One region of the Chryseobacterium gallinarum genome, then DNA from elsewhere that is predicted to be linked to it. Evidence: riboswitches for the same ligand, from Rfam matches in the RefSeq annotation. Region 1 holds a riboswitch; the other holds the start of a gene.
What was found. A riboswitch is a leader RNA that binds a small molecule or an ion and turns the genes downstream of it on or off. The one in region 1 is predicted to bind cobalamin.

Region 2: another riboswitch for cobalamin. It lies ahead of metE (5-methyltetrahydropteroyltriglutamate--homocysteine S-methyltransferase); the one in region 1 lies ahead of OK18_RS01920 (TonB-dependent receptor plug domain-containing protein).

The regions. Positions count from the first base shown of each region.
Region 1 covers NZ_CP009928.1:428,365-432,809, forward strand. The annotation lists gene OK18_RS01915 (DUF5074 domain-containing protein) at 97-1,167, opposite strand; gene OK18_RS01920 (TonB-dependent receptor plug domain-containing protein) at 1,186-3,012, opposite strand; cobalamin riboswitch at 3,042-3,219, opposite strand; gene pafA (alkaline phosphatase PafA) at 3,330-4,445, opposite strand, start outside.
Region 2 covers NZ_CP009928.1:4,262,450-4,266,894, reverse strand. The annotation lists gene metE (5-methyltetrahydropteroyltriglutamate--homocysteine S-methyltransferase) at 146-2,455, opposite strand; cobalamin riboswitch at 2,634-2,818, opposite strand; gene OK18_RS18945 (Lrp/AsnC family transcriptional regulator) at 2,973-3,434, shown strand; gene OK18_RS18940 (hypothetical protein) at 3,553-4,320, opposite strand.

The sequences.
Region 1 (4,445 bases):
AACAAAGCCGGCCGGCTTCTACGAAGCCGGCCGGAAAAAAACACAAATGATGAAAAAAATAAAAAATTATATTTTTATACTGTATTGTACCTTATGCTATGGATTTACTACAGCACTATTAGCTCCTAAACCGCCTGTGTTAAAAGAGGATATTTTAGCTCCTGTAGCTGCGGAATATACTGACATTTCGCTATTGGCTTTAAAGCCTTTAACATCTGAGGTAAAAATTCTGCCATCAACAACTGAAAAACCATATAATACAAAATAAGCAGGTCCATTATCCTGAACTGTAATAAACGCATTAGCAGGAACTGTTGGAGCCGTTACGCTTGTTGTATAAATCTTATTTCCTGAACTGAAATAGAATTTACCATTATCAATCTGAAGATTTGTCCCGTTTGCAATACCTGTTAATGTGATCACCGGACTAAGGGCTCCTGTACTTGAGATCTTATAGATATAAGAATCTGTTGCTGTTCCTGAAATCGTATACACATCAGAATTATAGGAAACTGTTCTACCAATCTGCCCGTTTGGAATGGTAATTTCCGTTTTAGCATCATTGGAAGTGTTGATATAGGTAATTTTGTTTCCATATCCTGATGAAGCATTCTGAACGAAAACATTACCTCCCGCTTCTACAATTTTATCAGCCACCTCGGTGAAATCCATCTTGCTTACAAATGAAAAGTCAGAGATTTTATATTTCGTTACACTATATACTCCTGTCGAGAAATTCGTATTGGAAACGTAGATAAATCCATTGGCAAAAGTAATCCCTCTTGGATTATTGATTTGATCAGTGATTACGGCTACCTTTTTAAAAGTGATACGGTCTACCACCACAATTTTGTTTGAATTGTTGACAACCAGATAAGCGTATTTTCCATTAATAGCTATCGTTTGAAGAACATCTCCCAATATTTCATTGGAATTGTTCCCGGTCTTGTTGTTAAAACCATAAATATCATCCTGCTTTAACGCCAAGTCTCTTGTAAGAAACATTACGTTAGCACCATTGCTGTTAAAATTTCCTTCGTTGGCAATAAAGTATCCGTTCTGATACGTTAACTGAGGTACCGGAATCTCATTACTATCGCTGCTACATGAAATGTTGAACAATAGTACAAATGCAAAAAATACAGTTAAAAGTCTGGTTAGTTTCATATATATTCAATTTTAATTTTAAAAATTTATTGCGGCATACACACTGTAATTTCTTTTAGGCAAAGGGTAAAAAGAAACCGTTTTATAATAAGTATCGGTAACATTATTCACTTTGAACCCTAAAGTATATTTCTTAGAAATCGTTGCTGACATTCCCGCATTTAAAATAAAATAGGGGTCAATCGCTGTTTTCCGCTCTTCATCACTGGTTGTATAGGTAAGACCATTTATTAATCCCTGTGCAAAAAATCTGAAGAAACCGTACTCATAATCAATACCCGCCATTCCTCTGTGCATTGGAATATAAGGTCTCTGTTTCTGAGTTTCCTTATCAATTGATCTTGCATAATAATAGCCTGCGTTGGCTTTGATCCTATGCTTACCAAATTGCTGATAAAAAGACAGATGGGATTCCAGTCCGTAAGATTCTGCTTTATTAACATTAAAGGCCTGCCAATATCCATTGGCAGTAGGCAGCCAGACAATGAGATCCGTAATGTTCATATAATAAGGCGTCACATTAAGCTTAAAACTTCCAATTTTAAACTCATTGTTCATATCCACCTGGGTAGAAATTTCCGGTCTTAAATCTTTATTACCTCCCGGCTCATAATATATATCATTAAAGGAAGGATACCTGAAATTTTTTGAAAAGTTAAGTCCCAGATTATACCAGTGAGAGGTATTCCATTTCCCTGAAAATGAATACATGACCGGAGAAGTGACATTTTCCACAAAATCTTTTTTAAATCCTCCTTCAAAACGCAGGTTCTTTGTAGCAAAATACCTTAATAATCCGGAAACGGAACCTACGTTTCTGCTTACATCAGAAATTCCGCTTTTATAGCCTTCTCCTTTGTTCACCTGAAATTCCCCGATAAGGTTAATGTTCCATTTTGAATTCAGAAAATAATTAAAATCATTTTTCAAAATATAATTTTTTCCTGTACCACCACTGGATTTGGGAAGGTCCAACGCTCCGAAATACTGAAAGTTTTCTTCTGTATAGGCTGCTTTGAAGGCGTTGCTGAACTTTATTGCATTCCAGTCCCAGGCGATCAGGCTCCTTATGCTTTGGGTCTTATATTTTGTCTTTGTTGCGGTTTCTTCAAATACGGGATAATGCTGTGAAGAGTCAAAAAACTGACTTTGCCACGAAATCTTGTGATCATCCGTTATTTTATAGGACGCACCTACATTGAAGGTTGTATTATAGTAATTACCGTTTCTGTTGATATAATCCAGATCACTGACTTCATAATCGTTCTGGCTTACAGAATAGTTTCCGGATGCCTTAAAGCTGAATCTTTCATTGCTGTAAGAACCTTTCACAAAATTATTAAAGGTATTAAAGGATGCTACTTCTGAAAATACCGAACCATGAAAACCTTTATTAAAATCCAGGATATTATTCAGGTGAATACTCCCTCCGATCGCTCCACTTCCATAGACTACACTACCGCCACCTGCTTTTATACCAATCTGGTCATATCCGAACAGGGGTATATTATTGATATCTCCCTGTCCCAGAAAATTAGAATTGATATTGATTCCGTTCCATACAAAAGCAGTCTGCTGGGCAGAAGTTCCTCTGAACGCCGGAGAAGAAACCGCACCACGTCCGTTTTCTTTGATATAAACCTGTGATTGAAACCTTAATAATTCTGAAAGGTTGGTAGAATTTCTATCCACCTCTTCAGCTGAGATGGTATTTACCGGGTGAAAAAGCTTCACCCTGTTCATCTGGTTGTCGAAGACATAAATAGTATCAATACTTTTTTCCTGTGCCAGAAGAAGGCAGCCATAAGACGAAAAAAGCAGTACTAAAGATCGTTTTATACCCATACTTTTTACTTTTCCTCCGAAAGCATTATATTTTGATTATCATTCTGGCAGGTCTCCTGACTTTCGCTTTCTGCACCTTCCCGTTATTACACAGTGGTTCAAAGCAGAAACTTTTATTGCGATTTACAGTTGCGGGGACAGTCCGGGAGTTACACCCGATTCCCTTTTCATTCCAATATACTGGAAACCAAAATTTTTTGCAAAGATAGCTTTTTAAATGTATTGCACAAAAACCGGAATTGTTGCAAAAAGGTCTTTTAATAAAAAAGCAGCTTCCGGTATTGAAAGCTGCTTTTGCCGTATGATAATACAGTTGATTATTTTCCCATAACCTCTGTAATAGGATTTCCAACATTTCCACTCGGGAACTGGATTTTTAACAATGAAGAAACTGTAGGGGCAATATCCGTCATATGATACGCTTTATTACTTTCTCCATGCTGAACTCCCCACCCCATAAAGATCAATGGAATGTGTGAGTCATAAGAATTCCATACACTGTGTGTGGTTCCGGTTTTAGAATACGGAGGAAGCATAGAATCGTGGGAAATCAACTGGATATCCCCACTTCTCTGTCTGTTGATCCCGTTGATAATTCTCTGCCTGATAGGCTCCGGAATACTGGATTCCTGAACCTTGTCTACCGAAACAGCGTATAGAACAGTTGGGTCTTTTTCGAGTTCCTTAACAGTGAAGTTTCTTACATCATCCAACTCAAGTTTAGAATCTGCCAAAACTTTCCTGTCAAAATAAATCTGATAATTATCAATTGCATTGATCAGTTTATCGGCTCCAAATTTATCTTTAAGTTTCTGGTTTAGATTTTTTTCAGCTCCTTCTCCGAAAAAACCTGTAGGAATTTTATGTTCTTTAAGGAATCCTACAGAATGAGCACCTCCATGATCAGCAGAAAGGAAAACGGTGTACTCTCCTTTACCCACTTTAGAATCCAGGTATTTGAAAAACTCTGCCAGGTCCTGATCCAGTCTGATATAAACATCTTCTACTTCGATTGAATTAGGCCCGAATTTATGCCCGGCATAATCTGTTGAAGCCAGGTTGATAGCTAAAAAGTCAGTAATAGCATCTCCACCCAGTTTTTCACCTTCTACAGAAGCTTCCGCCAGCTTCAACGTCAATGTATTTCCAAAAGGGGTATAACGGATATTATCTTTTTTAGCCTGATAATCTTTGGCTAGATCATTGTAAGGGAATGTAGGGGTTTTCGCACTTCCCAATAATCCTTCCCAAGGGGAATTGTCTGGTGCGCTTTCCGTATACTGATTAATCGGAAGCAAGGTATTCCAGCCGTTTGCAACTAATTTCTCAGGTAAGTTCTGAGCGTTGAATGATTTTACCCACTGAGGCAGATCATTCATATACCATGTACTGGTGATAAAGTTTCCGGTGCTGTCATCAAACCAGAAAGCCCC
Region 2 (4,445 bases), 800 kb from region 1:
ATATCATAATAATGCGGAAGATTGCCTTCAACCGAAACAGACTTTAACTGCTAATGCTTACATTAAATTTGTTTTGGCCAAATATACAAAAGACAAAAGCAGAAGTTTGAACTCCTGCTTAAGAACTATCTCATTATGGTGCTGGCTATGCAAAGACCGCACTGGCCTCTCTTGAAGCTTCTACCATGGCAATAAGAGCTTTTTCAGTCTCTTCCCAATGGCGGGTTTTCAATCCACAGTCAGGGTTTACCCAAAGCTGCTGAGCGGGGATTACAGCCTGGGCTTTTTTCAGCAGCTCCAGCATCTCCTCCTTGGACGGCACTCTGGGTGAGTGGATATCATAAACTCCCGGTCCTATTTCATTCGGATATTTAAAGTCTGCGAAGGCATTTAATAATTCCATCTGGCTTCTGGAACATTCTATGGTAATCACGTCAGCATCCATATCGGCAATATCCTTAATAATATCGTTAAATTCGGAATAACACATATGAGTATGAACCTGAGTAGAATCTTCAACACCGCTTGCTGAAATCCTAAAGGCTTCTACTGCCCATTTCAGATAATTTTGCCATTCAGATTTTCTTAAAGGAAGACCCTCCCGGATAGCCGGCTCATCGATCTGGATGATTCTGATGCCCGCTTTTTCCAGATCTTTAACCTCATCCCGGATAGCTAAGGCGATCTGCTTGCAGGTCAGGGAACGGGGCTGATCGTCACGCACAAAAGACCACTGCAGAATGGTAACAGGCCCGGTCAGCATTCCTTTTACCCATTTTTGAGTGAGAGACTGAGCATATTGTGACCAGTATATGGTCATAGGATGAGGACGGTGTACATCTCCGTAAATGACAGGTGGTTTTACACACCGGCTACCATAACTCTGTACCCATCCGTTTTGGGTAAATGCAAACCCATCAAGCTGTTCCCCGAAATACTCTACCATATCATTGCGTTCAAATTCTCCGTGAACCAGTACATCAATTCCGATTTCTTCCTGCCAGCGGATGGTTCTTTCCGTTTCTTTTTTCAGCAGCTCGTTATAATGAGCGGCTGTAAGTTCCCCCTTTTTGAATTGAGACCTCCAGTTTCTTACTTCCCTGGTTTGCGGGAAGGAACCAATGGTTGTGGTAGGAAATAATGGCAACTGCAGTACTTTTTGCTGAACTTCTTTCCTTACCGCGAAAGGGTTGTTTCTTCTTGCATCTCCATCCGTAATGGCTCCGACACGGTTTTTCACGTCCTGGTTGTGAATCAGTGCTGAAACTTTACGGTTTTCCAGTGCCTTTTTGTTTTCGGCCAATAGCTGCAGCGTGTGATAATCGGGATTTCCTGACGCCAGTTTTTTTAAGACAGCGATCTCATCTACTTTCTGTTTTGCAAAGGCCATCCATTGCTTGATTTCAGGCGATAAAATTGCTTCGTTTTTCTCCAGGTCAAGATCAAAAGGAGAGTGGAGTAATGAGCAGGATGGAGCAATCAATACTCTTTCCGGACCGATTTCATGGATTGCTTTTTTGATCAGTGCCAATGATTTTTCGAAATCATTTTTCCATATATTCCTTCCGTCTACAATCCCTAGTGAAAGGCTTAAAGTACCGGGTATTGCTTGCAGGACTTCATCCAATTGTTCAGGACATCTTACGAGATCAATATGCAAAACATCTGCTGGCAAAGAAACGGCCAGGGAAAGATTGTCCTTTAATCCCTCAAAATAAGTAGTTACAATAAATTTAAGATTAGGAAACTGTTTTTTGATTTCATCGTAAACCCATTGATAGGTCTCCTTTGTTTTTTCATTCAGGTCTAATGCTAAAAAAGGTTCATCAAATTGAACATATTCTGCACCATAGGCTTCCAGTTTCCGGAGGATTTCAAGATAAACAGGCAATAGATTTTGTGCTAAATCCATTTTGTCAAAACCATTTTCTTTTTCTTTACCCAGAAGAAGATAGGTAAGCAATCCGATTATAACAGGCTTTGCATTCATTCCTGCTTCCTTTGCACGGATAAACTCACTGATGATTTTATCGGAAAACAATCTGAACTGCTGGTTTTTTTGAAATTCAGGGACAATATAGTGGTAGTTGGTATCAAACCACTTTGTCATTTCCATAGCCGTGATATCCAATCCGTTTTTCTGGTAACCTCTTGCCATGGCAAAATAAAGATCCGGTTCTGAGTGAGATTCGTTTGAAGCAATTTCCTGGTAACGCTCCGGGATGGCTCCTACGGTCAAAGTCATATCCAGCACCTGATCGTAGTAAGAAAAATCATTACATGGGATAAGATCAATCCCTGCTTCCTGTTGCAATTTCCAGTTTTGAAGACTGATGGTTTTACCGGTTTCCAGTAATTGATTGAGAGAAATCTTGTCTGCCCAATAGTGTTCACAAGCTTTTTTAAGCTCTCTGTTGCTACCAATACGCGGGTAGCCAAGTAAGTGAGTTTGCATTTTTTATCAACTTTTAAATTAAACAATGATTTTAAAAGTTCCTTTGAATGCTTCAAAATACTTGCGCAGGAAGCTTGTAAAGAGGACAGGATACAAAAAGGACGTAAATTTCCTGTTAACGGTGGAATACGTTCAAAATGTATCATCTGTATGACCCGAAGCCTCAAACCGCGAAAGCATTGTCAATTCAGAACAGGCAGGTCTCCTGGCTTACAGCAGTATCTGTCATCCTTCCCGCTCTTTGGCAGTGGATATCCGGGACAGAACTTTTGGTATGCTGATTACAGTTGCGCGACAGCTCATGATTTACACATGATTCCCTATTAATTTACCTTACGTAAAACCTTTTCCGTTTGATGAAGTATTATAAAGAACAAAATAGGGTGTAAAGATATTTATTTAAGATAATTGATTGGGTATTTGATGAAAATTAAGGATGATATTTTTATTTTATGTTTTTTGAAAGATAAATATTCTGTACATTTGAAAAAATGTCAGTAAAAAAGAATATTATTCTGTGGATAGATTGGATGATAAGGATCTCCAGCTGCTGAGAATCCTTCAAAAAAATGCGAAATTAACCGTAAAAGAGCTTGCGAAAGAAGTTAATCTCTCACCATCACCTGTTTTTGAGCGGGTAAAAAGACTGGAGCAGGAAGGGTATATTAAACACTATGCTGCCGTTTTGGAAGCTGAAAAGCTGAACCGCGGATTTACTGTTTTTTGCCAGGTTAAATTAAAGATCCATGACCGGGCTATCGGAAACAGCTTTGTAAAAGATATTATTCAAATTGAAGAAGTAGCAGAATGTTATAATATTTCCGGTGATTTTGATTTTCTGCTAAAAGTTCAGGTAAGAGATATGAAGCATTATCAGGATTTTGTATTCAATAAGCTTGGGTCGGTGGATTCTATCGGGAGCACCCATAGTACTTTTGTGATGGCGGAGGTGAAGAATACGCATGGAGTCTCGATATAGTATTGAATTTGTCAACGCGAAAACTTCGAGATGGATCCTATAATTCAATCCTCATATTATCAAATAAAAAACAGTACCCAATGGTGTACTGTCATTTAGTTTTATTATTTAATCAACCTTATTGCTCATCACAATTTTTCTTCAGCTTTGTAAAAATTTTATCAAAATCTTTATAGGCATTTCCCTCATCATCACGTTTAGGCCTGAAACTGCTGTTGGCACAGTTGTGAAAGCTTAGCCCGATCATGTCGATCAGTGCATAATCTTCTTTCTGGGGATCATTCATTTTAGCATTGAATCTTGCCATTACGCCTTTGGGATCAGCATTATTTTTACTTTTAAGCTCAATATAGGCTTTCCATGCAGCAAACATTTTTTCTCGGTCAGGAGAAGAGATCGCATCAATGTGCTCTTTGCAGGTGCTGTAAAATTTACTGTCTTTAAGAGTGGAAGGATCAGAATAAGCGAGAATTTCTTCCTTATTCAGCTGATATTCATTCTCAAAAGACATAATGGTTTCCTGTTGTAGTTTTTTCCACATGGGGAGATTGATGACTTCAAGGCTGTAAAGCTCTTTTTTCTTTTCCTGATATTGCTTTTCTAATTGCTGTAAATATTCCTCTTTGTTTTTACGGATTTCTTCAAGGTTGGAAAGTTTAAATACAGGCTGGATATCAAATTGAACTCCATTGAATTGATACAGAAGTTTATTCACACCGTCTATTTCCTCTTTCTTATATTTGGTAGAATCAAAATATCCTTTGTTATCACAATTGAAAGTCTGATAATTGTAAGGGGTAAGATTGTTGTTTTTTGCAGGAGTTTTCTGCCCGCATATAGTAGTAACAGATAAGGCTAAAGAAAGCCCAACCATCATTTTTTTCATGTACATAGTAGTTGAAGAATCCGGATTTGCTATTTTGCTTCAAAATTAAGGCTTTAAATTTGAAAATTAAAGGATTAGACCAACTTTATATGTTTATTTTCTCACTTTGATAATTTTTTTAATGT